Regions from separate parts of the Barrientosiimonas humi genome, predicted to be linked through region 2. Evidence: riboswitches for the same ligand, from Rfam matches in the RefSeq annotation. Region 2 holds a riboswitch; the other holds the start of a gene.
What was found. A riboswitch is a leader RNA that binds a small molecule or an ion and turns the genes downstream of it on or off. The one in region 2 is predicted to bind cobalamin.

Region 1: linked by a shared signal. The riboswitch ahead of metE (5-methyltetrahydropteroyltriglutamate--homocysteine S-methyltransferase) and the one ahead of FB554_RS00190 (ribonucleoside-diphosphate reductase subunit alpha) in region 2 are both predicted to bind cobalamin.

Annotation. Positions count from the first base shown of each region.
Region 1 is NZ_VFOK01000001.1:1,660,919-1,675,321, reverse strand. It holds gene FB554_RS07800 (tetratricopeptide repeat protein) at 1-32, shown strand, start outside; gene FB554_RS07795 (single-stranded DNA-binding protein) at 168-518, shown strand; gene FB554_RS07790 (HAD-IIA family hydrolase) at 576-1,625, shown strand; gene FB554_RS17320 (hypothetical protein) at 1,879-3,534, opposite strand; gene FB554_RS07780 (hypothetical protein) at 3,616-4,071, shown strand; gene FB554_RS07775 (TlyA family RNA methyltransferase) at 4,210-5,031, shown strand; gene FB554_RS07770 (NAD kinase) at 5,028-5,927, shown strand; cobalamin riboswitch at 6,132-6,267, shown strand; gene metE (5-methyltetrahydropteroyltriglutamate--homocysteine S-methyltransferase) at 6,426-8,705, shown strand; gene recN (DNA repair protein RecN) at 8,790-10,565, shown strand; gene steA (putative cytokinetic ring protein SteA) at 10,600-11,778, shown strand; gene FB554_RS07750 (copper transporter) at 11,775-12,716, shown strand; gene FB554_RS07745 (hypothetical protein) at 12,716-13,534, shown strand; gene FB554_RS07740 (lipid II flippase MurJ) at 13,531-14,403, shown strand, end outside.
Region 2 is NZ_VFOK01000001.1:38,522-52,924, forward strand. It holds gene FB554_RS00190 (ribonucleoside-diphosphate reductase subunit alpha) at 1-1,675, opposite strand, end outside; cobalamin riboswitch at 1,798-2,023, opposite strand; gene FB554_RS00195 (inorganic diphosphatase) at 2,341-2,931, opposite strand; gene dacB (D-alanyl-D-alanine carboxypeptidase/D-alanyl-D-alanine endopeptidase) at 3,056-4,486, shown strand; gene FB554_RS00205 (zinc-dependent metalloprotease) at 4,523-5,563, shown strand; gene tilS (tRNA lysidine(34) synthetase TilS) at 5,539-6,672, shown strand; gene hpt (hypoxanthine phosphoribosyltransferase) at 6,675-7,226, shown strand; gene ftsH (ATP-dependent zinc metalloprotease FtsH) at 7,453-9,480, shown strand; gene folE (GTP cyclohydrolase I FolE) at 9,458-10,036, shown strand; gene folP (dihydropteroate synthase) at 10,082-10,891, shown strand; gene folK (2-amino-4-hydroxy-6-hydroxymethyldihydropteridine diphosphokinase) at 10,888-11,775, shown strand; gene FB554_RS00240 (DUF3180 domain-containing protein) at 11,772-12,269, shown strand; gene FB554_RS00245 (DUF6801 domain-containing protein) at 12,567-13,526, opposite strand; gene FB554_RS00250 (NADH-quinone oxidoreductase subunit D) at 13,764-14,403, opposite strand, start outside.

The DNA.
Region 1 (14,403 bases), 1.6 Mb from region 2:
CCGCGACCGGCGGCGACGACCAGCAAGCCTGAGCCAGAGGTAGCCGCGGCTGTCCACAGGGCTGTCGTGGGGCGCGCAGTTTTCCACCGGCCGGGTCGCGGCCGTGGTCGCACGAGCACGCCCCGAGCAGGCTGGTGGCATGACAACTCTTCACCGACGTACGCATCATGTCCGCGCCAGCACCGGCTGAGGCGCCGCCCGACCTGAACGAGGTGCGGCTGGTGGGCCGGGTGAGCGGTGAGCCGGCCGAGCGGGTGCTGCCGAGCGGCGACCCGATCGTCACCCTTCGGGTCGTCGTGAGACGCAAGGCCTCCACCGCCCGGCGCAACGCCGCACCGGTCGACACCATCGACGTGGCCTGCTTCTCGGCGACCACCCGGCGTCGCGCCGCGGCCCTGACGGCGGACACCGTGGTCGAGGTCGAGGGCTCGTTGCGGCGCCGGTTCTTCCGCACCGCGCAGGGCGCTGCCTCGCGCTACGAGGTGGAGGCCGCCTCGGTCAGACGGGTGAAGGGGTGATGCCCCGGGCGCGGCCCGTCACCTGACGCGCGCGACCGACCGCGCACAATGGCGCGCATGAGCCTGAGCGATCAGTCGCCCCGTGTGCCCGTCGACGGACTGGAGGGGGTCGTCTGCGACCTCGACGGGGTGGTCTATCACGGCGCCACCGCGGTGCCCGGAGCCGTGTCGGCCCTGGAACGGCTGGGCGGGGTCGCGCAGGTGCGCTACGCCACCAACAACGCCTCCCGCACGCCTGCGGTGGTGGCGGCCCAGCTGCGCGAGCTCGGCATCACGCTCGACGACGCGGACGTGCTCACCAGCTCCACCGTCGGAGCCCAGGTGCTGGCCGAGAGCCTGCCGCAGGGGGCGGCCGTGCTGGCCGTCGGGGGCGAGGGGGTGCGCGTCGCGCTGACCGAGTCCGGCCTCGAACCCGTGACCTGGGCCGACCCCGCGCAGCCGGCGCCGGTGGCCGTGCTGCAGGGGTACGGCGCCGAGGTGACGGCCGCGCAGCTGGCGGAGGCGGCGTACGCGATCCAGGCCGGTGCCCGGTGGGTCGCGACCAACACCGACCGAACCCTGCCGACGGCGCGCGGGATCGCTCCGGGCAACGGAGCGCTCGTCGCCGCCGTGCGGGCGGCGGTCGACGTCGACCCCGAGGTGGTGGGCAAGCCGGGGCCGTTGATGTACGAGCAGGCGGCCCGGCTGCTCGGCCGGGCACCGGAACGGATGCTCGGCGTGGGGGACCGGCTCGAGACCGACATCGCCGGCGCGCGGGCGGCAGGCATGCGAACAGCGTTGGTGCTCACCGGAGTTCACGGCCCGGGAGACGCGGCAGCGGCCCCTGCGGAGCAGCGCCCGGAGCTGCTGCTCGAGGGGTTGGCGGATCTGCTGGTGCCGTATGCGAGCCCGCAGCGGGTCGGGAACGGCGAGTGGCGCTGTGCCGGTGCCACGGCCCGGTGGAACGGCGCGCAGATCGAGGTCGAGGGCGGCGGCATCGGCGCGGCCCGCGCGGCCGTCGCTCTCGCGTGGGATCTGGTCGACGACGGACGCCTCGATGCCGATGTCGCCGGTGCCCAGGTTCGCAGTAGCGTGGGGCACCGGCCCGGCGCGGCGTCGACGTCGTGAGGCCGCACCTGCAAGCGCACCGAGGAGACCTCATGGCACTGGACAACATCCGCGCAGCGCTGCAGCTGCTCTCTGGCGCAGGCGAGCTCACCCGCGCCAAGGCGGTCGAGGCAGCCCAGACCCTGCTCTCGCTGCCCGCGCAGCTGCCTGGGGTCCAGGGGGCGGGGGAACGCGCGGGCCAGGCCGCCGGTCAGGTCGGCCAGCTCGCCGACGAGCTCGTCGCCGCGGCCGCCGCGAACCAGGAGAACGTGCGTCAGCTGGTACGCCAGGAGATCGCCAGCCAGCTCGGCCGGGTCGGTCTGCCGGGGGGCACCGACGACCGTCGCGGCCGCGGCTCCGCAGCCGCGCCGGAGGCGGCCATCGTTCCGGCGGCGCTGGTCGAACGTGCCGAGGACGCGGTGGCCGACCGGCCCGCGCGCAAGCGGCCCGCGCGCTCCAGCATCGCGCGCACCGCCCGCGGTGGCGCTGCCGAGCAGTCGGCTTCGGACCAGCCCGCGGGGACGAAGAAGAGCCCGGCCACGACCTCGACCGCGAAGAAGTCCGCGGCGAAGAAGTCGACGGCGAAGAAGAGCACCACGAAGGCCACGGCTGGTGGGTCGGCGGCGAAGAAGTCCGCGGCGAAGAAGTCGACCGCCAAGAAGTCCCCGGCGAAGACGACGTCGTCGAGCAGCGCTGCGAAGAAGTCCACCGCCAAGAAGGCGACGACCTCCGGGACCAGCGCGACCTCACCGGCCAAGAAGAGCGCCGCCAAGAAGAGCGCGGCGAAGAAGAGCACCACGAAGGCCACGGCTGGTGGGTCGGCGGCCAAGAAGTCGACGACCAAGAAGTCCGCGGCTGGCTCGCCCGCGGCGAAGAAGAGCACCGCGAAGAAGTCTGCAGCGAAGTCCGCGCCCTCGAGCGCGGCGAAGACCTCGGCGGCCAAGAAGTCGACCGCGAAGAAGTCCTCGACCTCCTCGGGTGCGAGCTCTCCGGCCAAGAAGACGTCGGCCTCGTCGGGGAGCACCAGCTCGCCGGCCACGAAGAGCACCACGAAGAAGTCCGCCACCAAGCAGGCTGGCTCATCGGGTGCGGCGGCGAAGAGGTCCAGCGCGAAGAAGTCGAGCGCGAAGAATGCCAGCACCTCGGGTACGCCGGCCACGAAGAGCACTGCCAAGCAGAGCACCGCCAAGAAGACTGCGGCGACGACGTCGACCGGCACGCAGGCGACTCCGGCGAGCGCTGCCGGTGCCGCCCAGCAGGGCGCGGCCAAGAAGTCCGCGCCGTCCGGCTCGGCGACGAAGACTGCCGCCAAGAAGACGACGGCCACGAAGCAGGCCGCCACGAAGCAGGCCGCCACGAAGCAGGCCGCGACGAAGCAGGCGGCCAAGACGACCACGCCGAGCACGACCGGGGCTGGCACGACGACGCCGAGCAGCCCTGCGGCTGCTGGTGGTTCGGCGACCGCGCCCACGAGTGCGTCGTCGTCGGGCACGCCGGGCAGCGACCGCCCCGAGCCGGTGGCGGCACGCCCGGAGCCGGTGTCGGTCCCCGACAGCGCGCCGGGCGCCAAGCAGTCGACGCGCGAGGTCGCGCAGGCTGCTGCGGCACCGTCCAGCGACGCCGCACCGGTCGGCGACCACAACGCGCCCGCGGCGGCCCAGCCGCTGGAGTCGGGTTCGGGCACGGCCGACCGTGACGACGCGGCCTCCACCGCCGCCCCGACCCCGGCCGCTCCGGCTGCGACCACCCCGGCGTCGGCGGCGGACACCGCGTCGACCGCGACGGGCACCGAGCCGACCGAGGGCACCCGCTCCGGCGCGGACGACGCCTCGGTCGATGCGGCCGGCACCACGGGTGACGCGCGCTCGGCCGACAGCACGTCGTGACCGAGTCCGAGGACACCCGGCCCGGTGCGGGGGAGGGCGGCCACGCCGTCCCCCGGCCGGGGCCGCCCGGGTCCCAGGGCCCTGGAGCAGGTTCTTTCAGCTCCCCGCGACCCGAGCCGGGTGCGGTGGGCGGCAGCGGTGTTGCGGCCGGTGCCGTCCGGGCGGGGGAATCGGGCCAGCCGGGGCAGGAGCCTGCCGAGGACGCCGAGGGCGCTGCCGGTCCCGGCCACGCCGCTGATCGGGAGGCCTCTGACGAAGCCGACCGCGAGGCTGCCGGGCGCGAGGCCGCTGACGACGTTGCCGCCGGGCGCGGCGAAGCCGACCGCGATACCGCAGGGCGCGACGCCGCTGACGAGAACTCTCCCGAGCAGGACCCAGACCTGGAGGGCGGCGACGAGCGGGAGGCGGCCGACGTCGTACGGCTGGAGCTGCCGGCCCGGGACAGCACGGGCGACCCGGCGGTGGACGAGGCGCTGACCGCGTTCGACCAGGCGCAGGGCGCCGACCTGACCAGCCATGTGCGTGCGGCCGAGGCGGTGCACGAGGCGCTGCAGCGGCGGCTCGGTGACGCTCATTCGTGAGCCGGGCCGCGGGGGTCTCGATACGGCCGCTCGTGCCTCACGGCCTACTCGACCGGCTTGGGTTTCGCGGCCTGCTCGACCGGCTTGGATGTTGGGGCCTGCTGGACCGGCGTGGGTGGCGGGGTGAGGTCCCCGGAGGTGGGTGAGGGGAGCTCCCGGGTCGACCAGGCGCTGGTCACCCGCGGGCTGGCGCGCAGCCGGGCGCTGGCCCGGGCGTACGTCGACGCGGGGCGGGTGCGGCGCGACGGGGTCGTCGTGGCCAAGGCGTCCGAACGCGTAGGCCCGGACGACGTGCTCGAGCTCGAGGGCGAGCAGGAGCGCTGGGTGGGGCGGGCGGCGTACAAGCTCGTGGGGGCGTTCGACGCCTTCGGGCCGCGCGGCCTGAGCGCGACCGGCCGGCGCTGCCTCGACGTGGGCGCCTCGACCGGGGGGTTCACCCAGGTGCTGCTGGAGCGGGGCGCGCGGCAGGTGACCGCGCTGGACGTGGGGCACGGCCAGCTCGTCACGCAGCTGCAGGAGGACCCGCGGGTGGTCGAGCGGTCCGGGACCAACGTGCGCGAGGTGGGCGCGGACGACCTCGGCGGGCCGTTCGACCTGGTGGTGAGCGACCTCAGCTTCATCTCGCTGCGCCTGGTGCTCGACCGGCTCGCCGCGCTGGCGACGCCCGGGGGAGACGTGGTGGTGCTGGTGAAGCCGCAGTTCGAGGTGGGGCGCGAGGTGCTCGGACGCACCGGCGTGGTGCGCTCTGCCCGGCAGCGGGCCGAGGTCACCGAGGCGGTCGTCGACGAGGCGGCACGGCACGGGCTGCGCGCGCACGGGCTGGTCGACAGCCCCGTGACCGGCGGCACCGGCAACCGGGAGTACCTGCTGTGGCTCGCGGCGCGCACGGAAGGCATGATGAGCGCGATGGACCTGCGCGCAGTGTTTGACCGCATCGCCGCCGAGCGAGCCGACCGGTGACCCGTCGCATCCTGCTGGTCGGGCACCCCGGTCGCCCGCGCGCGATCGAGGTCGCCCGCGACCTGGTGGAAGGCCTGCGGGCCAACGACATCGTGGTCTGCGGCGACCCCACCGAGCTGGCCGAGTTCGGGCTGCTCGGCGCCGACGGCGTCGAACCGGTCGAGGTGTCCGAGCCCGCGCCCGGAACCGAGCTGACCGTGGTGCTCGGCGGCGACGGCACGATCCTGCGGGCGGCCGAGCTCGTGCGCGAGTCGGGCATCCCGCTGCTCGGCATCAACCTCGGCCACGTGGGGTTCCTCGCCGAGGCCGAGCCCGACGACATCCACCACATCGTCCAGGGCATCGTGCAGCGCAGCTGGACCGTCGAGAGCCGCCAGACCCTCGAGGTGCTCGCGCGCGTCGACGGCGAGATCGTCTGCCACAGCTGGGCGCTCAACGAGGCGACCGTCGAGAAGGCCGCCCGCGAGCGGATGCTGGAGCTGGTCGTCGAGATCGACGGGCGACCGCTGTCGACCTGGGGCTGCGACGGGGTGGTCGTCTCGACGCCGACCGGGTCGACGGCGTACGCCTTCTCGGCCGGCGGTCCGGTCATCTGGCCGGGCGTCGAGGCGATGCTGGTCTGCCCCATCTCGGCGCACGCGCTGTTCGCGCGGCCGCTCGTGCTGGGCCCGCAGGCCCGGCTCGCCATCGAGATGGTGCCGCGCACCGAGGCGCGCGGGGTGCTGTGGTTCGACGGGCGCCGCTCCTTCGAGCTGCCGCCCGGCGCCCGGGTCGAGGCGCGCCGCAGCGACCGCAACGTCGACCTCGCCCGCCTCACGCCCGCGCCGTTCGTCGACCGGCTGGTCGCCAAGTTCGACCTGCCCGTGCAGGGCTGGCGCGGACGCGGACCCCGCTGACCGGTCCGGGGTGGTGCATGACACGCCCCAACGGAGAGTCACCGGCGAGGTCCGCCCGCTCACCCCGGCGACCACGGCGACCGCCCCGCATTGGTTAGGCTCGAACGCGTAGCTGGTTCTCCGGCTCGGTCCGCCTGAGGAGCCCCTCGAGTGGCGATCGTGCCGGGCCGAGCCCGCGCCGGCGTACGAGCCGGTGGGGGTGAGAGGGAACCCGGTGAGACTCCGGGACTGTCCCGCAGCGGTGAGCAGGAACGACCGCCGTCAAGAGCACTGGGTGCGCCCGGGAAGCGACGGCCAGTAGGAGCGGCGCCGTGCCGCGCGCCTGCAAGTCCGAAGACCTGCCTGCTGCGCCGGGCACGCCGTGCCCGGCGGTCCCCGCCTCGTGGACTGGGCGTGCCGGCCGCTGCGGAGTCGACCCCTGCGCGAAGGGGCGTCGTCCCGGTCCGGTGGTGCGCGCTCGTGGGCGGTGGCCTCCCGACCGCACCGCAGGAGCGAAGCATGACCGAACCGTTCACCGCCACCGTGCTGGGGCTGCCCCGCATCGGCCCCAAGCGCGAGCTGAAGAAGGCGCTCGAGGCCTACTGGGCGGGCGACCTCACCTCCGACGAGCTCGCAGCCACCGGCCGCGCGCTGCGCGAGACGCAGCTGCGCGGGCTGGCCGACGCCGGGCTCGACTCGGTGCCCGTGGGCACCTTCAGCCGCTACGACCAGGTGCTCGACACCGCCGTGCTGCTGGGCGCGCTGCCGGAGCGCTACACCGGCTTCGCCGACCCGCTCGACGGCTACTTCGCCGCGGCGCGCGGCACCGACGAGCTGGCGCCGCTGGAGATGACCAAGTGGTTCGACACGAACTACCACTACATCGTCCCGGAGATCTCGCCCGGCACGCAGTTCTCGCTGCACCCGGAGACCCTGCTCGCCGAGCTCGCGGAGGCCGACGCGCTCGAGCTCGGCGTGCCGGCCCGCCCGGTCGTGCTCGGCCCGGTCACCTTCCTGCGGCTGAGCAAGGCGGTCGGCTCGGACGCGCCGCTGCTGGACCGGCTCGAGGAGCTCGTCCCGCTGTACGCCGACCTGCTGGCCCGGCTCGCCGACGCCGGGGCGGCGTGGGTGCAGATCGACGAGCCCGCCCTGGTGACCGACCTCTCGGGCGAGGAGCTGGCGCAGGTGCGCCGGACGTACGACGGGCTCGCGGGGGCGCAGCAGCGGCCCGCCATCCTGCTCGCGACCTACTTCGGCCGCGCCGACGAGGCGCTGCGGGAGCTGCACGACACGGGCATCGAGGGCCTGGCGATCGACCTGGTCGCGGGGGCTCTGCCGCCGCCGGAGGTGCTGCGCGGCAAGCACGTCGTCGCCGGCGTCGTCGACGGACGCAACGTCTGGCGCACCGACCCCGACCGCGCGCTCGACGCCCTGGAGACGGCGCGGGCGCACGCAGCCTCGGTCGCGGTGTCGACCTCGTGCTCCCTGCTGCACGTGCCGTACGCCCTCGCCGCCGAGCCCGGGCTGGACGCCCGGTTGCGGTCCTGGCTGGCGTTCGGGTCCGAGAAGGTGCGCGAGGTGCGCGCGCTCGCCGACGCGCTCGCGGGCGCCGACCACGAGCCCGCCGAGCTGGAGCTCACCCGGGCCGGCCTCGCGAGCCGCCGCGACGACCCGCGGCTGCACCGGGAGGACGTGCGCGACCGACTCGCCGCGCTGGGCGAGGACGACCGGCGCCGGCTGCCCGCGGACGAGCGCCGGGCGCTGCAGGCGGAGCGGCTCGACCTGCCGCTGCTGCCCACCACCACGATCGGCTCCTACCCCCAGACCGCCCAGATCCGGTCGGCGCGCGCGGACCTGCGGCGCGGCCGGATCGACCAGGGGGAGTACGTCGCGCGGATGCGCGCCGAGATCGACGCGGTGCTGGAGCTGCAGGAGGGGCTGGGGCTCGACGTGCTGGTGCACGGGGAGCCCGAGCGCAACGACATGGTGCAGTTCTTCGCCGAGCGGCTCGAGGGGTTCGCCACCACGTCGGCCGGCTGGGTGCAGTCCTACGGGTCGCGGTGCGTGCGCCCACCCATCCTGTTCGGTGACGTGGCGCGGCCGGAGCCGATGACGGTCGACTGGATCAGCTATGCGAGCAGCCGCACGAGCAAGCCGGTCAAGGGCATGCTCACCGGCCCGGTCACGATCCTCGCCTGGTCGTTCGTGCGCGACGACCAGCCGTTGGCCGCCAGCGCCGACCAGGTCGCGCTCGCGATCCGCGACGAGACCCTCGACCTCGAGCAGGCCGGGACCGCGGTGATCCAGGTCGACGAGCCGGCCCTGCGCGAGCTGCTGCCGCTGCGCCGGGCGGAGCGGCCGGCATACCTGGACTGGGCGGTCGGGGCCTTCCGGCTCGCGACCTCGGGCGTGGCCGACGCGACGCAGGTGCACACGCACCTGTGCTACTCCGAGTTCGGCGACGTGATCGAGGCGATCGCGGGGCTGGACGCCGACGTCACCTCGATCGAGGCGGCCCGCTCGCACATGGAGGTGCTCGAGGACCTCAACGAGGTCGGGTTCGACCTGGGCGTCGGTCCCGGGGTGTACGACATCCACTCCCCGCGGGTGCCGTCCGTCGCCGAGATCGAGACCTCGTTGCGCGAGGCGCTGCGGGCGGTGCCCGCGGAGCGGCTGTGGGTCAACCCCGACTGCGGGCTGAAGACCCGGTCGTCGGCCGAGGTCGGGGCCTCCCTCGCCAACCTGGTCGCCGCGGCGCGGGCGGTGCGCTCGGCGCGCGAGGTGCGCGCCGGCCGGTGAGCGCGCGGCCCCGGGCTGCCCGTCCGGCACGCCCGCCGGCGGGCAGCCTGGGGTCGTGTCCGGCCTCGTCACTACAGTGACGGCGTGCTGCGCGAGATCCGGATCCGAGGCCTGGGCGTCATCGACGACGCCACGGTGCCGCTGGGTCCTGGGCTGAACGTGCTGACCGGCGAGACGGGCGCCGGCAAGACGATGGTCGTGTCGGCGCTGGGGCTGCTGCTCGGCGAGCGCGCCGACAGCGGCCGGGTGCGCGCCCAGGCGGGGTCGGCCTCGGTCGAGGGCTTCGTCGACGTGGCCGCCGACCACCCGGCCGCCCGCCGCGCCGCCGAGGCCGGGGGCGACGTCGACGAGGGCCTGATCCTGGCCCGCACCGTCGCCGAGGCGGGCCGGTCCCGGGCCTACGTCGGTGGCCGGTCGGCGCCGGTGTCGGTGCTGGCCGACCTCGGCCACCTGCTCGTCGCGGTGCATGGACAGTCCGACCAGTGGCGCCTGCAGCGGCCCGAGCAGCACCGGGTGGTGCTCGACGCGTTCGGCGGCGAGGCCGTCGCCGCGCCGCGCGAGCGCTACGCCGACCTGCTGCAGCAGTGGCAGGCCGCCCGGCGCGAGCTCGCCGACCTGGTGACCGAGCAGCGCAACCGCGCCCAGCGCCTCGCCATGCTCACCGCCGCGCTCGAGGAGATCGAGAAGGTCGACCCGCAACCCGGCGAGGACGACCGGTTGCGCGAGGAGGCCGAGCGGCTCGGTCACGTCGACACCCTGCAGGAGGCTGCCCGCAGCGCCCTGGTCGCCATGTCCGGCGACGAGGACCAGGTCGACCCGCAGCAGACGTCGGTGGTCGAGCTGGTGGCAGGCGCGCGGGCCGCGCTCGGCCCGGTGACCGACCTCGACCCCGCGCTCGGCCAGCTCTCCGCCCGGCTCACCGAGCTGGGCATCCTGGTCAACGAGCTGTCCGGCGACCTGGCCAGCTATCTGGCCGGCCTCGACAGCGACCCGGCGCGCCTGGCCGAGATCAACGACCGCCGCGCGCGCATCACCGGGCTGCTGCGGACGTACGGCGACTCCATCGATGAGGTGCTCACCTGGAGCCGATCGGCCGCCGCCGAGTCGGCCGACCTGGCCGGCACCGACGACCGCATCGAGCAGCTGCAGGCCCGGGTCGAGGAGCTGGCACCCCAGGTGGGGCAGGCCGCCGCCGACCTCACCGCCGCCCGGACGGCCGCGGCGCAGGAGCTGGGGCGCCGCGTCACCGAAGAGCTCGCGCACCTGGCGATGGGCTCGGCCCAGGTGAGCGTGGACGTACGCCAGCACGAGGGCGAGGAGGGCCTCACCCTGCCCGACGGCCGGGTCGTGACCGCCCACGGGCACGGCGTCGACGACGTCGAGATCCTGCTCGCCGCCGGGCCCGGCGTCACGCCGCGCACCGTGGCCAAGGCCGCCTCCGGCGGCGAGCTGTCCCGCGTGATGCTCGCGCTCGAGGTGGTCACCGCCTCCGGCGACGTGCCGACGTTCGTGTTCGACGAGGTCGACGCCGGGGTGGGTGGCGCCGCGGCCCTCGACGTCGGGGCGCGGCTGCACGCCCTCGCCCAGCACGCGCAGGTGGTGGTCGTGACGCACCTGGCCCAGGTGGCGGCGTACGCCGACCAGCACCTCGTGGTGCGCAAGCAGGACGACGGGCAGGTCACCGCCAGCGGCGTGGTCGTCGTCGACGGCAGCGACCGCGAGGCCGAGCTCGCCCGGATGCTCGGCGGCCAGAGCGACAGCAAGACCGCCCGCCAGCACGCGCGCGAGTTGGTGGCGGCGACCGCGCAGCAGCCCGCGACCCCGCGCAAGGGCCGGCGGCGCCGCGCCTCGGCCTCCTGAGCGGGCGGGGGCCCGCGTGGCACGATGGGCGGCGATGAGGAGCCCGCTGCGTCGGCGAGAGCACACCCAGCCCGCCGGTGTCGGCGGCACGGTGCGGGTCGACGCACGCACCAAGAACCTCACCAAGCGCCTGCGCCCCGGTGACATCGCGATCATCAACCACCGCGACATCGACCAGGTGAGCGCCGAGGCGCTGGTCGCCTGCCGTCCCCGGGCGGTCGTCAACGCCGCCCGCTCGATCAGCGGGCGCTATCCCAACCTCGGGCCGCGCATCCTCGTCGACGCCGGCATCCCGCTCGTCGACCACGTCGGCGAGGAGGTCATGCAGATCGCCGAGGGCGAGCTGGGGGTGGTCGAGGACAACACGCTGCGGCTCGGGGAGGTCGTGGTCGCGAGCGGCACCCGGCTCGACGACGAGTCGGTGACGACGCTGATGGACGAGGCTCGCTCGGGCCTGTCGGTGCAGATGGAGGCGTTCGCCGAGAACACCATGAGCTATCTGCGCGAGGAGCGCGACCTGCTGCTCAACGGCGTGGGCGTGCCCGAGATCCGCACCGACATGGACAACCGGCCGGTGCTGGTGGTGGTGCGCGGGTACCACTACAAGGAGGACCTGCAGATCCTGCGGCCGTTCATCCGCGACCTGAAGCCGGTGCTCATCGGTGTCGACGGCGGCGCGGACGCGCTGGTCGAGGCGGGCTATCACCCCGACCTCATCGTCGGCGACATGGACTCGGTCAGCGACGCCACGCTCGCCGGCGGCGCGGAGATCGTGGTGCACGCCTATCGCGACGGTCGGGCGCCCGGCCTGGACCGGGTGCGCGAGCTCGGGGTCGAGGACGCCGTCGTCTTCCCCGCGACCGGAACCAGCGAGGACATCGCGATGCTGCTGGCCGACGACCTCGGCGCCAACCTCATCGTGGCGGTCGGCACGCACGCGACCCTCGTGGAGTTCCTCGACAAGGGGCGTGCCGGCATGGCCTCGACCTTCCTCACCCGGCTGCGGGTCGGGGGCAAGCTGGTCGACGCCAAGGGCGTGAGCCAGCTCTATCGCCACACCGTGCCGACCTGGTCGCTCGTGATGCTCGTGCTCGCCGGGCTCCTCTCGCTCGTCGTCGCCCTCTCGGTCACCCAGGCGGGTGGGGCGATGCTCCAGGTCCTCGGCGCCCGCTGGGACGACGTGTGGTCCTGGGTGACGGGGGTGTTCACGTGATCGACTTCCGCTATCACCTGGTCTCGATCGTGGCGGTGTTCCTCGCGCTCGCGACCGGCCTGGTGATCGGTGCGACCTCGCTGCAGGACCAGGTGGCCGGGACCCTGCAGGGGCAGGTCACCCAGCTGCGCGGCGAGAAGCAGGGGCTGCGCAACCAGCTCGACCAGTCGGCCGAGGCCGGCCGGCGGCAGGACCAGTTCGTCACCGACGTGACCCCGCAGGTGGTGAGCGGCCAGCTCGCCCGGCGCAACGTCGTCGTGATCACGCTGCCCGGCACCCCCGACGCGCTGGTGCGCAGCACCGAGGACACGCTGCGCAAGGCCGGGGCCACGCCCACGGGGCGCGTCGAGGTCGACGAGTCGTGGATCGAGGGGTCGCAGGGCGAGCGCACCGCCGCGCTGCGCCGGGCCGCGGGCGAGCAGGGCACCGACCCGCAGGCCGTCCCGGCCAACCGGCTCGGCGGCCTGGTGCTGGCCGAGGCGGTCAGCGTGCGGCAGGACAACCCCGGCGACCGCGCCACCAACCCCGGTCTCGACGTGCTCGTGGAGGCCGGACTGGTGAGCGCCACGCCCGACGCGCCGCGCCGGGCCGACTCGGCGGTGGTGCTGTGGCCGGGGCTGTCCGCGCCCGACGGGGAGAACCGCGTCGTACCGGCCTGGGCCGACCTGGTGACCGCCGTCGGCCTGTCGGGACGGCCGGTCGTGGGCGTCTCCAACGGCACCCCCGACCCCGCCACTGGCGCACCCGACGGCCTGGTCTCCGCGCTGCGCGACAGCGCCGAGGTCAGCGGGGCGATGAGCACGATCGACGACGGCGCCCGGCCCGTCGGGCAGGTGGCCATGGTGCTCGCGCTGCGCGAGGAGTACGCCGGCCGCTCCGGCCACTACGGGCTCGACAAGGACGCCTCGGCCGTCGCGCCCAAGGTGGAGTCGCCGTAGTGGGCCGACGGACGCTGCTCGCCGGGGCCGCGGCAGGGGGTTCGGTCGGGGCCGCGGCCGGGGCCGCGGTCGCCGGTGCCTGCGTGCGGCTGTGGTCGTCGGTGCTGCCCCGGGTGCTGCAGGGGCCCGGCTGGCAGCGCACCAACCACGCCGGGCGGACCGTCTCCCTCGTCGAGGGACCAGCCGTCGTCGCCGGCTGCGGCGTCGCCGCCGCGGGTTCGCCGGCCGCGGGGCTCGCGGCCCTGGCCGCCGGCGGGCTGGGGCTGTGGGACGACCTGGCCGGCGACACCTCCACCAAGGGCCTGCGCGGACACCTGCGCGCGCTGACCCGCGGCGAGGTGACCACCGGGGCGCTCAAGGTGATCGGTCTCGGCGTCGTCGGCCTCGTGTCCGCCGCCGCGACCGACCGGCGTGTCGGCCTCGGCACGCTGGCAGGGGCGGGCGTGGTCGCCGGCACCGCGAACCTGGTCAACCTGTTCGACCTGCGGCCCGGGCGCGCGCTCAAGGTGACGATGCTGCTCGGGCTGCCGATGGCGTACGGCGGGGGGTTCGGTGCCGGGGCGCTGCTGGGCACCGCCGTGGCCGCGCTGCCCGAGGACCTGCGCGGTGAACGGATGCTCGGCGACACCGGCGCCAACGCGCTCGGGGCCCTCGCGGGGGCGCTCGCGCTGGAGCAGCTGGGCACCCGTGGTCGGGTCGGCGCCCTGGCCGCGCTCGCCGCGCTGACCCTCGCCTCCGAGCGGGTCAGCTTCACCGACGTCATCGCCGGCCACGCCCCGCTGCGCGCCCTCGACGAGTGGGGCCGGAGCGCGGCGTGAGCGACGCCGCGCGGGACCGGGCCACGGGGATCGCCGCAGCCGCCGGGCTGGTGGCTGCGGTCACGCTGGCCTCACGCGTCGTGGGGTTCGCGCGCTGGCTGGTCTTCTCCGGCACGGTCGGTGGCACCTGCGTGGGCGAGACGTACGCCACCGCCAACCAGCTCCCGAACGTGCTGTTCGAGGTGGCCGCCGGCGGTGCGCTGGCCGCCGTCGTCATCCCGCTCGTCGGGCGCGCGCTGGCCCGGCAGGACCGGGCCGAGGCCGATCGCATCGCCTCGGCCCTGCTCACCTGGGCGCTCGCGGTGCTGCTGCCGCTCGGGGTGCTGCTGGCGCTGCTGGCGGTGCCGCTCACCGGTGCGCTGCTCGGCGACGGCGGCACCTGCGAGAGCGCCGCGCGCGACGACCTCGCCGTGCGGATGCTGCTGGTGTTCGCGCCCCAGGTCCCGCTGTACGCCGTCGCGATCGTGCTCGCCGGCGTGCTGCAGGCGCACAAGCGGTTCCTCGCCGCCGCGCTGGCGCCGCTGCTGTCGAGCCTCGTGGTGATCGCGGGCTACGTCGCCTACGGCGTGCTCGACGGGTCCGCCGCGGGCGACCCGGCGCGGCTGCCCGGTGCGGCCGAGCTGGCGCTGAGCGGCGGCACCACGCTGGGCGTCGTGGCGCTGAGCCTGCCGCTGCTGATCCCGGTGCGGCGCGCGGGCATCCGGCTGCGCCCGACGCTGCGCTTCCCCGAGGGCACGGCGCGCCGCGCCGGTCGGCTCGCCGGCGCGGGCATGCTCGCGCTGGCCGCGCAGCAGGTCGCCGTGGTGGCGACGCTGTGGGTCACCAACCACTGGGGCGACCGCGGTGCGGTCAACGTCTACACCTACGTG
Region 2 (14,403 bases):
TCGCGAGGTCGGCGGACTCGTCGATCGCGTGCCACGAGACGAACTCCACGAGCCGGTCGATGAGCTCGTACGCCTCGTCCGACTCGTAGGAGATGCCGAGCCGCTCGCACACGTCGGTGAAGCCCATGACGCCGAGGCCGACCGCGCGGTTCTGGTCGTTGGAGTGCTCCGACTCCGGCACCGACGAGCGGGTGATGTCGATGAGGTTGTCGAGCTGGCGGATCGCCATGCGCGCGCTCTCGGCGAGGCGGTCCCAGTCCCACTCGCCGTCGTCGAGGTGGCGCGAGAGGTTGATCGAGGCCAGGTTGCAGACCGACACGTTGTCGCGGTCCTGCGGCAGCGTGATCTCGGTGCACAGGTTCGACAGGTGGATCGTGCCGGTGTTGTCGTTCAGCGCCCGGAGGTTGATCGAGTCCTTCCAGGTGAGCCACGGGTGCGACGTGGTCTGCAGCGACACGAGGATCGCCGTCATCTGCTCGCGCGCCCGAATCTTCTTGAACGAGCGCAGCTTTCCCTTCTCGGCGAGGTCGACATACTCCGCGTAGCGCGCGGAGAACTCCTCGCCCACGAGCTCCACCAGGTCGGGGGTCTCCAGCGGGTCGAAGAGGTACCACGGCTGGTCGTTCTCGACGCGCTTCATGAACTCGTCGGAGATCCAGACCGCGGTGTTGGCGGTGCGGGTGCGGCGGTAGGGGTCGCCGGCGTTCTGCCGCAGGTCGAGGAACTGCGGGAAGTCCAGGTGCCAGTTCTCCATGTAGAAGCACAGCGCGCCGAACTTCTTGCCGCCGCGGGAGACCGCGCGCAGCGTCGAGTCGATGGTGTGCATGAACGGGATCGGCCCGGTGGAGGTGGTGTTGTTGCTGCGGATGGGGGAGCCCTCGGCGCGCAGCTTGGTGACCGACAGGCCGATGCCGCCGGTGCCCTTGGTCAGCCACATGACGTCGCGCACCGACTTGGCGATGTGCTCGATGTCGTCGTCCATCTGCATCACGAAGCAGTTGGACAGCTGCGGGTTGGCGGTCCCGGCGTTGACGAGGGTGGAGCCGGCCGCGAGGTAGTCGAGGCGAGACATCTTGCGGTAGAAGCGGATCGCGGCCTGCGTGGGCTCCTTCTCGTTGACCGAGAGGCCCATCGCGACGCGCATCCAGAAGTAGGCCGGCACCTCGAGCATCTGCCCGCCGGGGCCGGTCGCCATGTAGCGGTTGCGCAGCGTCACGATGCCGATGTAGCGCAGCGCGTCGTCGTTGCTGTGGTCCAGCGCGGCGGCGAGCTCCTCGAGGTTGAACGCGCTCGCGAGCCGCGGGTCGAACAGCCCGTCCTCGACGGCCTCGCGCACGTAGCCCGGGAAGCGCGCCTGGTGCAGCAGCGCCAGCTCGGTCTGGGTCTCGAAGTCGCCCAGCACCTTCTTGTAGATCGTCTTCAGCAGCAGCCGCGAGGCGACCACGTCGAAGTCGGGGTCGTCCTTGACGTTCTGCACCGCGACCTGGATCGCGGCCTCGTCGAGCTGCTCGGTGGTGATGCCGTCGAACAGCGTGATCTCCAGCTCCGACGCGAGCTGCATGGTCATCGCCAGCCCGTCGGGCAGGCCTTCGGCGGCGCGCTCGATCGCCCGGTTGATCCGATCGGCGTTGTACGGCTCGCGCGACCCGTCGCGCTTGGTGACCTGAATGGCCATGTCGTGATGCCTCCTCCCTCGAGTCCTGCGTGCCCGAGGTCGCGAGGGGAGGCGGACGTACGACCGCGCCGGGGCAGCCGTGATCGTCGTGGGCCTGTCCCTCGAGGCCGCGGACCACCGTCCGGTCGGACGGCGTGCTGGCAGGTCTTCGGACTCGTGGGCGTGGGCCGGCTGGCCCGCCTAGTGGCCGTCGCTTCCCAGACCGGCTCGAGGCCGGATCCAGTGCCGATGACGGCGGTCGTTCCCACTCACCGCTGCGGGGCAGTCCCGGAATCGCACCGGGTTCCCTCTTGCCTCACCGGCCAGATGCGGAACATCTGGGGGTGAACCAGCAACGAGAGCACCATATGTGGTGCCGCCCGCGACACGCTAGCCGGGGATGTGCTGGATCGCCGAGAGGCCGGGTGCTATACGCGCGGGGCGCCCGCGCGTACGACAACGGCGGACCAGGCCGTGCTTTCGGCCGCGTCTCCTCCTCCGGCCGGGCTCGCAGGCTCGCCCGCCCGGCATCGTCGACGGCGGCACAGATAACACGACGGCGGACCACATCAGAAGTGGTCCGCCGTCGTACTAACTGTGCCGCCGTCGTCTCGTTCGTCTTGTCGACGATGCCGGGAGGTGCGCAGCGCAGCACGCAGCTCCCGGAGGAGGAGACAAGACCAGAATCACTCCGGCGCGTCGGCCTGGGAGTCGGAGGTCTGGTCGCGGTCGATCGAGCGCTCGGTCTCGTCGGGGGCGTGGCCGGGCATGGCCCAGCGGGCGGTGGTGACGCCCTGGTCCTTGGCGCGCTGCAGCGCGTCCTCGACGACGCGGTCGGCGTCGGCGGAGCCGATCCAGTGCGAGCCCTCCTCGACCGACTTGCCCGGCTCGAGCGCCTTGTAGGTCTCGAAGAAGTGCTGCATCTCCTTCAGCGTGAAGTCGCTGATGTCGGTGATGTCGGTGACGCCGTCCTTGCGCGGGTCGCCCGCGGGCACGCACAGGATCTTGTCGTCGCCGCCGGCCTCGTCGACCATCTTGAAGACGCCGACGGCGCGGGCGCGCACGACGCAGCCGGGGAAGGTCGGCTCGTCCAGCAGCACGAGCGCGTCGAGCGGGTCGCCGTCCTCACCGAGGGTGTCCTCGATGTAGCCGTAGTCGGCGGGGTAGGACATCGCGGTGAAGAGCAGCCGGTCGAGCCGGATGCGGCCGGTCTCGTGGTCGATCTCGTACTTGTTGCGAGTCCCGCGTGGGATCTCGATGCTGACGTCGAACTCCATGGAATGTCCTCATCGTTGAGCTGTGCGGTGCGGCGCACCGGGGTGGGGCGCCCGCGGGGTACGTCCGCGGACAGTTCGCGGTTAGTGTCTCCCACGAGAACGGGTCGCGGAGCAAGGGGGCAGCGTGCGCAGATCGCACCGCGCGCTGGTCGCGGGCGCCGCGACGGTCGCGCTGATCGGCGGCTACGCCACCTTCGACACCTTCGACGTCGTGCCGGGCGTGCTCACCACCGCTGACGCTCCGCGCGAGGCCGTGCCGCTGCCGGGGGAGTCGACCCCCCCGCCCGACGTACGCCGTCCGCAGCCCCCGCAGCCCCCGCAGGCACCCGCCGCTCTCCCCGGGGTCGGCGGCACCGCGCCCACGCCCGAGGGCGTCCGCGCCGCGCTGCAGCCGCTGCTCGACGCCCCCGGTCTCGGCCCGACGACGTCGATGGCGGTGCGCGACGCCAGCACCGGGCAGAGCCTGTTCGCGCTCGACCCCGACGCCGCGCGCACGCCGGCGTCGATCACCAAGCTGCTGACGGCGTACGCCGTGTCGCGCACACTCGACCTCGACAGCACCCTCGCGACGACCGTCCGGCAGGGGCCGGGCGACCAGGTGGTGCTGGTGGCGGGCGGTGACACCGCGCTCGCCAGGGGCAAGGGCAACCCTGACGAGGTGGCCGGCCGTGCCGGGCTCGGCGACCTCGCGAAGCAGGTGGCGGCCAACCTGAAGAAGCAGGGGCGCACGTCGGTCACGGTCGGCTGGGACCTGTCCTACGCCCCCGGTCCGCTGCAGAACGTGAACTGGCAGCAGGACCTCGTCGACATGGGCTTCACCACCCGCGTCGGCATGCTCGGGCTGGCCGACGACCGCTCCGACCCCGGCACCGCCCCGCCGACCGACCCGGCGCGCAGCACGACCCAGGCGTTCGTGAAAGCCCTTGCGGCAGAAGGGATCACGGCCGAGCTGGGCCAGAAGGTGACGACCCCCGACGGGGCGCCGCAGCTCGGCGTCGTGCGCTCGGCGCCGCTGGTCGACGTGCTCGGGCTGGCGCTGCGCGACAGCGACAACGCGATGACCGAGTCGCTCGGGCGGCAGGCCGCGGCCAAGGACGGGGTGCCCGGCGACGGTGCCTCGGTGACGGCGTGGGTGCTGCGGGTGCTGCGCGAGGACGGCATCGACCTGCGCGGGGTGAAGCTGATGGACGCCAGCGGCCTGGCCGACGGCACGACGATCCCGGCGCGGGTCGTCACCGACGTCGTGCAGCGCGGGGCGAGCGGCCAGGTCGAGGCGTTCCAGGACGTGCTGACCCGGCTGCCGGTGAGCGGCTGGAACGGCACGCTGCACAACAGGTTCCAGGCGACGGGCAGCACCGACGGCGCGGGCGGCGTGCGCGCCAAGACCGGCAGCCTCCCCGGAGTGACCAGCCTGGCCGGCACGGTCGTCACCCGCGACGGGCGCCTGCTGGTCTTCACGATCATCAACAACGGAGAGCAGCCGCGCGGGCCGCTGGCCGCGCGCGCCGACCTCGACCGCATCGTCACCGCGCTCGCCGACTGCGGCTGCCGCTGAGCAGCCGCCGCGTCCTGACGACGTAGGGTCGCCAGCATGAGCCAGGAGTACATCGACTGGGACCTCGCGCGACGCACCGGCCACCGCATCGTCAAGGACGGGCCCAAGGTGACGCTCGACGAGGCACGGGCCGCCGTGGCCGAGCTGCACTCGGCCGCCGACCGGGCCCACCAGCCGGTCGCCGACACCGCCGCGCTGCACGCGCCGGCCGGCGACACCCCCGTGCACGTCGTCGACCGCACCGCCTGGATCGACGCCAACACCGCCTCGATGGGCGCGCTCGTCGCGCCGGCGGTCGAGAAGATCACCGCCAAGAAGGCCGCCGGGCCGACCGTGCGCAAGGTCGGCGCCAAGGTCACCGGCGCCGAGATGGGCGCGCTGCTCGGTTATGTCGCGAGCAAGGTGCTGGGGCAGTTCGACCTCGCCCCCGAGGGCACCCCGAGCCTGCTGCTGGTGGCGCCCAACGTCGTGCAGGTCGAGCGCGAGCTCGGCGTCGACCCCAGCGACTTCCGGCTGTGGGTCTGCCTGCACGAGGAGACCCACCGGGTGCAGTTCACCGCCGTGCCGTGGCTGCGCGAGCACGTGATCACCAGCGCCCGCACGCTGATGGTCGACCTGGTGCCCGACCCCGACAAGCTGCCCGAGCGGCTGCAGCAGATCACCGGCCGGCTGCCCGGCGCGTTCAAGGAGGGCGGCCAGGGTCTCGCCGACCTCGTCACCACCCCGCAGCAGCGCGAGGAGCTGGCCCGCGTCACGGCGATCATGTCGCTGCTCGAGGGGCACGCCGACGTGGTCATGGACGCCGTCGGCCCGCAGATCGTCCCCACGGTCGGCGAGATCCGCGCCAAGTTCGACGAGCGGCGCAAGGGCGCCAGCGGCCCCGACCGGCTGCTGCGGCGGCTGCTCGGGCTCGAGGCCAAGATGCGGCAGTACCGCGACGGCGCGGTCTTCGTGCGCAGCGTCGTCGACCGGGTCGGCCTCGACGGCTTCAACCAGGTGTGGACCTCGCCCGAGACGCTGCCGCTGCCCACCGAGATCGCCGAGCCCGAGGCGTGGGTCGCCCGGGTGCACGGCTGACCGACGCCGTGCCGGGTCCGCCGCCCGCGGTCGCCCGCACCCGCCTGGCCGTACGCCGTGGGCTGAGCTCCCTTGCGGGAGAGGCTGATCCGCCCGGCCGGGAGCTGACGGTGCTGGTCGCGGTCAGCGGTGGCCCCGACTCGCTGGCGCTCGCCGCGGCCACCGCCTTCGAGGCGCCCCGGGCGGGCGTGCGGGCCGGTGCCGTCGTGGTCGACCACGGCCTGCAGCCCGCCTCCGACGCCGTGGCCCGGGCGGCCGCCGACCAGTGCCGGGCGCTTCGTCTCGACCCGGTGGAGGTCGTGCGCGTCGAGGTCGCCGACGGCTCCGGCGACGGGCCCGAGATGGCGGCGCGCACCGCCCGCCACGCCGCGCTCGAGGAGGCGCGGGTGCGGCTCGGGGCCGACCGGGTGCTGCTCGGTCACACCCGCGACGACCAGGCCGAGCAGGTGCTGCTCGGCCTGCTGCGCGGCTCGGGGGCCCGCTCGCTCGCGGGCATGCCGGAGGCGTCGCCGACGCTGCTGCGCCCGTTCCTCGACGTCACCCGCGAGGAGACCGAGTCTGCTTGTGCCGCAGCGGGACTCACGCCCTGGCGCGACCCGCACAACGACGACCCGCGATTCGCCCGGGTGCGCGCCCGCGCCGCGCTCGCCCAGCTGTCGGAGTCCCTCGGGCCGCAGCTCGGCGCCAACCTGGCCCGCACCGCGCGCCTGCTGCGCGACGACGACGACGCGCTCACCGCCTGGGCCGACCACGAGCTCGCCGCGGCCCGCCCCGCCGCGACCGGCCACGTCCCCGACGGAGACGCCGCGCTCGAGATCGACGGCCTGGTGCGCCTGCCGCGAGCCGTGCGCACCCGGGCGCTGCGGCGGTGGCTGCTCGAGGCCGGGGCCGACGGGGCGGCCCTCGGGTCGCGGCACCTCGCCGAGGTCGACCGGCTCGTCGCCGACTGGCGCGGCCAGGGCCCCGTGGACGTACCGGCCCTGTCGGTGCGGCGCATCGGGCCCACGCTCGCCGCCCACCCCCACGGTCGGGTTGAATGGGCTCGCCCCAAGCCCCGCCCCGCCGACGCCGCCGACGACGTCGCCGGTGCAGACGCAGATCAGGAGTGAGCGTGGACGCCTCGCACATGGGTGACGACCTGGAGAAGGTGCTGTTCACCGAGGACCAGATCCGGGAGCGGCTCGCCGAGCTCGGCGAGGAGATCTGGCGCGACTACGAGGGCAAGGACCTGCTGCTCGTGGGCGTGCTCAAGGGCGCGATCCTCGTGATGGCCGACCTCATGCGCACCCTCCCCGGCAGCGTGCCGATGGACTGGATGGCGGTGTCGTCCTACGGCTCGGGCACCAAGAGCTCGGGCGTGGTGCGCATCCTGAAGGACCTCGACACCGACATCAGCGGCAAGCACGTGCTGATCGTCGAGGACATCATCGACTCCGGCCTGACCCTGTCGTGGATCCGCTCCAACCTGGAGTCGCGCGAGCCGGCGTCGGTCGAGATCTGCACGCTGCTGCGCAAGCCCGACGCCGCGAAGGTCGAGATCGACTGCAAGTACGTCGGGTTCGAGATCCCCAACGAGTTCGTCGTCGGCTACGGCCTCGACTTCGACGAGCAGTACCGCAACCTGCGCGAGATCGGCACCCTCGCCCCGCACGTCTACAGCTGACGCCGGGCCGCGGCGCCGAAGGCCGCGGCGCCGAACGCCGCAGCGGGGAACACTGCCCGCGGGCCGCGCGTTCAACTGCGCAGACGCGGGCATACCGCGTCCGGACGGGCCGTGCGCGGCGTGTACCGTCGGCCAAGTCTGTGTCTCGGCTGCTGCCCACCCTGCGAGCAGGGCGCCGCCGCCGGCCAACCTGAGCAGGAGGATCGGGGCCCCGCCCCGCAGTTTCATGAACGCGAAGCGCATCGCCCGTGCACCTGGGTTCTGGATCGTCCTCGTCGTGGCGATCGCCTTCCTGTGGTTCGCCGTGGGTGGCTCCGGTGGCTTCCAGCGGGTCGACACCTCGCAGGCGATCACCCTCATCAACGAGAACAAGGTCGAGTCGGCCAAGGTCACGCCCGACCGGGTCGACCTCACCCTGAAGTCCGCGCAGGACGTCGGCGACGTGCAGGACGCCGACAAGGTGCAGGCCTACTACGTCCCGGCCCGCGGCGAGCAGATCGTCACCGCGCTCAACCAGCGCCCGCCGAGCCAGGGCTTCACCGACGACCCCGAGCAGCAGAACATCTTCGTCAGCATGCTGCTGACGATGCTGCCGCTGCTGCTCATCCTCGGTCTGTTCTGGTTCTTCATGTCCCAGATGCAGGGCGGCGGCGGCCGGGTCATGCAGTTCGGCAAGTCCAAGGCCAAGCTCGCCAGCAAGGACATGCCCAAGGTCACCTTCGCCGACGTGGCCGGCTCCGACGAGGCCGTCGAGGAGCTGCACGAGATCAAGGAGTTCCTCTCCGAGCCGCGCAAGTTCCTCGAGGTCGGCGCCAAGATCCCCAAGGGCGTGCTGCTGTACGGCCCGCCCGGCACCGGCAAGACGCTGCTCGCCCGCGCGGTCGCCGGCGAGGCGGGCGTGCCGTTCTACACGATCTCCGGCTCCGACTTCGTCGAGATGTTCGTCGGTGTGGGCGCCTCGCGCGTGCGTGACCTGTTCGAGCAGGCCAAGGCCAACGCGCCGGCCATCATCTTCGTCGACGAGATCGACGCCGTCGGGCGCCACCGCGGCGCCGGCCTCGGCGGCGGTCACGACGAGCGCGAGCAGACCCTCAACCAGCTGCTGGTCGAGATGGACGGCTTCGACGTCAAGACCAACGTCATCCTCATCGCCGCCACCAACCGGCCCGACATCCTCGACCCGGCGCTGCTGCGCCCGGGCCGCTTCGACCGGCAGATCGCGGTCGAGGCGCCCGACATGGTCGGCCGGCACCACATCCTGCAGGTGCACGCCAAGGGCAAGCCGATGGCTCCCGACGTCGACCTGCTCGCCGTCGCCCGACGTACGCCGGGCTTCTCGGGTGCCGACCTCGCCAACGTGCTCAACGAGGCCGCCCTGCTCACCGCGCGCAGCAACGGCCGGGTCATCGACAACGGGGCGCTCGACGAGGCCATCGACCGCGTCATGGCCGGCCCGCAGAAGCGCACCCGCGTGATGAGCGCCAAGGAGCGCAAGATCACCGCCTACCACGAGGGCGGGCACGCCCTGGTGGCCGCCGCGCTGAACTACACCGACCCGGTCAGCAAGGTGACGATCCTGCCGCGCGGCCGCGCGCTGGGTTACACCATGGTGCTGCCCGTCGACGACAAGTACTCCACGACGCGCAACGAGCTGCTCGACCAGCTGTCGTACGCCCTCGGCGGCCGGGTCGCCGAGGAGATCGTCTTCCACGACCCCAGCACCGGTGCGGCCAACGACATCGAGAAGGCCACCGGTCTGGCGCGCAAGATGGTCACCCAGTTCGGCATGAGCGAGCGGGTCGGCGCGATCAAGCTCGGCCAGGGCAACTCCGAGGTCTTCCTCGGCCGCGACATGGGCCACGAGCGCGACTACTCCGAGGGCATGGCCGCCGTCGTCGACGAGGAGGTCCGCCGGCTGGTGGACGCCGCGCACGACGAGGCGTGGCACGCCCTCAACGACAACCGCGACATCCTCGACAACCTGCTCCTGGAGCTGCTCCAGCGCGAGACGCTCGGCCAGTCCGACCTCGAGGTCGTCTTCCGCGACGTGCGCAAGCGCCCGCAGCGCCCGGTGTGGCTGTCCAGCGACCTGCGCACGGTGAGCGACCGCGGCCCGGTGCTCACCCCTGCCGAGCGCGAGGCCCTGGCCCGCGGCGAGCAGCTGCCCGAGGACAAGCAGCAGGTCGAGGAGCACCCGCCGGAGGCGGTCATCGAGGTCCCCGAGGGCGGCTATGTCGACCCGCGCGAAGATTGACCACCGCCGGGCCGCCGCGGCGGTCCGGGAGCTGTTGATCGCCGTGGGTGAAGACCCCGAGCGCGAGGGTCTGCGCGACACGCCTGACCGGGTGGCGCGGGCGTACGCCGAGATGTTCGCCGGGCTCCAGCAGGACCCGGCCGAGGTGCTGCAGCGCACCTTCGAGATCGACCACGACGAGCTGGTCATGGTCAAGGACATCGAGGTCTACTCCACCTGCGAGCACCACCTGCTGCCCTTCCACGGCGTCGCGCACGTGAGCTACATCCCCGCCAAGGACGGCCGGGTCACCGGGCTGTCCAAGCTGGCCCGCCTCGTCGACGTCTACGCCAAGCGGCCGCAGGTGCAGGAGCGGCTCACCAGCCAGATCGCCGACGCGATCATGCGCCACCTCAAGGCCCAGGGCGCGCTGGTCGTGCTCGACTGCGAGCACCTGTGCATGTCGATGCGCGGGGTGCGCAAGCCCGGCGCCCGCACGCAGACCTCCGCGGTGCGCGGGCTGCTGCGGGACTCGGCCACCCGGGCCGAGGCGATGAGCCTGGTCACGGGGCGCTGACCCGTGACCGGCCTGCCGACCCGACCGACCGGCCGACCGCTCCTGATGGGCGTCGTCAACGTCACGCCCGACTCCTTCTCCGACGGCGGCCGCTGGTTCGACGCCGACGCGGCGATCGCCCACGGCCGCGAGCTGCTGGCGCAGGGCGCCGACCTGCTCGACGTGGGCGGTGAGTCGACCCGCCCGGGCGCCCAGCGCCCCGACGAGCAGGAGGAGCTGCGCCGCGTCCTCCCGGTCGTCACCGAGCTGGCCGCCGAGGGCGCCTGGGTGAGCGTCGACACCATGCGCTCCGCGGTCGCCGCCCGCGCGGTCGACCACGGCGCCCGGATCGTCAACGACGTCAGCGGCGGGCTCGCCGACCCCGCGATGGCACGGGTCGTGGCCGGGCTGTCGGTGCCGTTCGTCGCGATGCACTGGCGCGGCCACAGCCACGACATGCAGACCCGCGCGGTCTACGCCGACGTCGTCGCCGAGGTGCGCGACGAGCTGCTCGCGCGGGTCGAGGCGCTGGTCGCCGCGGGCGTCGCCCCCGAGCACGTCGTCCTCGACCCGGGTCTGGGGTTCGCCAAGACCCCCGAGCACAACTGGCAGCTGCTCGCCTCGCTGCGGGATCTCGTACGTCTGGGGCACCCGGTCCTCGTCGGCACCTCGCGCAAGCGCTTCCTCGGCGACATCGGCGCCGCGCCCGGGGCACCGTTGCCGCCCGAGCAGCGCGACGCCGCCACCGCGGCCACCAGCGTGCTGCTCGCCCAGGACGACGTCTGGGCGGTGCGCGTGCACGACATCCCCTCGACCCGGGCCGCGGTCGAGGTGGTCGCCGCGGTGCGGGCCGCCCGGGCGGGAGCGGCGTCGTGAGCGCCGACCGGATCAGCCTGACCGGCCTGCGGGTCGCGGCCTGCCACGGCGTGCTCGAGCACGAGAAGACCGAGCCGCAGCCGTTCGTCGCCGACGTGCTGCTCGAGATCGACCTGCGCGCCGCGGGCGACAGCGACGACCTCGCCCGCACGGTCAGCTATGCCGACGTCGCGCAGGAGACCGAGGCGATCCTCGCCGGGCCGCCGGTCGACCTGGTCGAGACCCTGGCCGAGCGGGTCGCCGCCGCGGCGCTGCGGCACGACCCGGTCGAGGCCGTCGAGGTCACGATCCACAAGCCCAAGGCGCCCGCCGGCGTGACCTTCGAGCCCGGCGGCGGCCCCGCGGTCACCGTGCGCCGCGAGCAGGACCGCGAGGTCGTCATCGCCCTCGGCGCCAACCTCGGCCGCCGCGAGCACACCCTGCTCGCGGCCCTCGGGGCGCTGCAGGCGCTGCCCGGGCTCGACGTGGTCGCGGTGTCCGAGCCGTTCAGCACCGCGCCGGTGGGCGGCCCCGAGCAGCCCGACTTCCTCAACGCCGTCGCGGTCGGTCGCACCCGCCTGGCACCGTGGACGCTGCTGCGCGAGCTGCACCGCATCGAGGCGCGGCACGGCCGGGTGCGCGAGACCCGGTGGGGCGCCCGCACGCTCGACCTCGACCTGATCCAGGTGGGCGTGCCGGGCCAGGCCTCGGAGGTGCGCTCCGACCGCGCCGACCTGACCCTGCCCCACCCGCGCGCGCACGAGCGCGCGTTCGTGCTGGCGCCGTGGGCCCAGGCCGACCCCGACGCACTCCTGCGCGTCGACGGCCAGGTGCTGCCCGTCGCCCAGGTGCTCGACGGACTGGGCGAGCAGGACGTACGTCCGGGGCCGGGGTGGCCGCGATGACGCCGGACGAGGGGCTGCGGCCCCGGGTCGTGCTGTGGAGCGGCGCCGGGATGCTGGTCGTGTGCTACGCGCTCCTGCGGTTCGTCAGCAGCCGGGGCGGCAACCTGCCGCAGAACAGCTGGCTGACCATCGCGGTGATCGCGCTCGTCGCGATGCCGATCCTGGTGCTGGCCTGGCAGATCAAGAGCTACGTCGCCGGCCGCACGCCGGAGCCGCCGAGCCCGCAGCTGGCGCGCGGGGTGCTCGTCGCCGCCCGGGCCAGCGCGGTCGCCGGTGGCGTGGCGTTCGGGTGGTACGCCGCGCAGGTGCTGGTGCGCCTGCCCAACGCCGACGTCGCCTCGCAGCGCGAGGAGATGTGGCTCGCGCTCGTGCTGGCGGTGGTCAGCGTGCTGCTGTCGGTCGCCGGGTTCGTCGCGCAGGCGTGGTGCCGGATCCCGCCCGAGGACGACGACGAGGACCGCCGCTCCCGCGGCGGCGGCGCGGCCACGGCCTGACCCGGGCGATCCGTCCGGCACGCGGCTCGGCGCGGGTGGGCTCTGCATTTCGTACGTGAACGCACGATCTGGGGCGGGCAGGCCCGGAGCGGCGCGGGTGGGCTCTGCATTTCGTACGTGAACGCACGATCTGGGGCGAGCGCCGCCCGGGTGCCGGGCCGGCCGGGGCGGTTCGTGACGGGGGTCGCGGCCTCCCGGCGCGGAGCCGTCACCTCTCGTCGACCGGCCAGGCGGACGTACGACGGCGGGGCCGCCCCCCTGAGGGCGACCCCGCCGAAGCTTGCGGGTGGTGCTGGATCAGTCGCGCAGACGACGACGACCCGTGGCGACCGCGAGGGCGGCACCGCTGATGGTCAGCAGCGCGACACCGGCGGCGGTGGCGTTGTCGCCCTCACCCACGACACCGGTCTCGACGGGCGGGCCCGTCGGCTGACCCGGGTCGCTCGGCTCCTGGGTGCCGGTCGGGGTCGCGGTGTCGGTCGGCTCCGGCGAGTCGGTGGGCTCCGGCTCGGTCGGGGTCGCGGTGGGCGAGTCGGTCGGCTCCGGGTCGGTCGGCGACGCGGTCGGGGAGTCCGTCGGCTCCGGGTCCGTCGGGGTCGGCGACGGGTCGGTCGGCGACGCGGTCGGCGAGTCGGTGGGGCTCGGCGACGGCTCGGGGCCGGTGTCACCCACGGTGATCGTCGCGAGCGTGCTGTCTTGGCCCTCGTTGAGAGAGCACTCGATCTGGGCCACGAAGCCGGTGTTGGTGGTCAGGGCGGTGGTGAAGTCCCCGATGACGACCGGGACCTCTCCCGGGGTCTCCGGCGCGGTCTCGCTCTCGCCGGTGCCAGTGGCGGTGACCGTAAGGGTTCCACTCTCGGGAACGGGGATCGGGGTGCCCTGGACGGTAAGCGATGCCGAGCGCTGTTCGCCATCGACGGTGTAACCCGCGTCAGCCGTGCCCTCGGTGATCTCGGTGTTGCCCAGGCTTCGCAGGGTCTGCACCGAGTCCTCGCCGGCGGTGACGGTGGCGGTGATGGCTGGGCTTTCGATGGTAGCGCCGGGCTCGACGGACTCGGGCAGGTCACCCTCGACGGTCACGAGCCAGGGGTCTTCGAAGGTGATGCCGAAGGCCGGCACGGAGCAGGTGTAACTCAATTCGGCACTCTGCGCGGCGTCGGCGGAGGGGGCGGTAGCGAGGGCGAATCCGGCGAAGGCGAGTGCGGTGATGCCGGAGAGGGCCCCGACCCGGCGGCCCGTAGTCGTGCGGTGCGACATGCTTCTCCTCTGGATGGCGGTAGGAGCCTCCCGCTACCTACCGAACAGTAAGTAAGTCCCACCATGCCAGGCCGATCAGCCTCGTGGGAGAGGTTGATCACAAATTTTTCAGGATCACCTGTTAGCGGGCAGGCGAACGGGGACTCGTCCGGGGCGGCTGAGGGCAGTCCCGGACCCCTCTCGACGGGGCGGTCCGACCGCCCGCCGACGCGGCCGCGCGGACTCCTTGTCGATGCCCTACTTGTCGATGTCGCCGACGACGAAGAAGGTCGAGCCCAGGATCGCCACCATGTCGGCGAGGAGCGCTCCGGGCAGCAGCTCGCGCAGCACCGCCACGTTGTTGAACGACGCCGAGCGCAGCTTCAGCCGCCACGGGGTCTTCTCACCGCGTGAGACGAGGTAGTAGCCGTTCAGCCCGAGGGGGTTCTCGGTGGCGGTGTAGTCATCGCCCTCGGGCACCTTGAGCACCTTGGGCAGCTTGACGTTGACCGGCCCGCGCGGCAGGTCGCGCAGCACCTCGACGCACCGGTCGGCGAGGTCGAGGCTGACCTGGGTCTGCTCCAGCAGCACCTCGAGCCGGGCCAGGCAGTCGCCGGCCTCCCGGGTGACCACGCGACCCGGGCCGCCGGGGCCGAACAGCTCGCCGTAGGCCAGGTAGGGCGCGTCGCGCCGCAGGTCGATGTCGAGACCGGACGCACGGGCGATCGGCCCGGACACGCCGTACGCGCTCGCCAGGTCTCGCGGGAGCACGCCGACCCCGCGCGTGCGGGCGCGCAGGATCTCGTTGCCGACCAGCATGCTCTCCAGGTCGGGCAGGCGCCGCCGCACCAGCGCGACGGTCTCGGCGACGCGGTCGAGCCAGCCGGCGGGGAGGTCT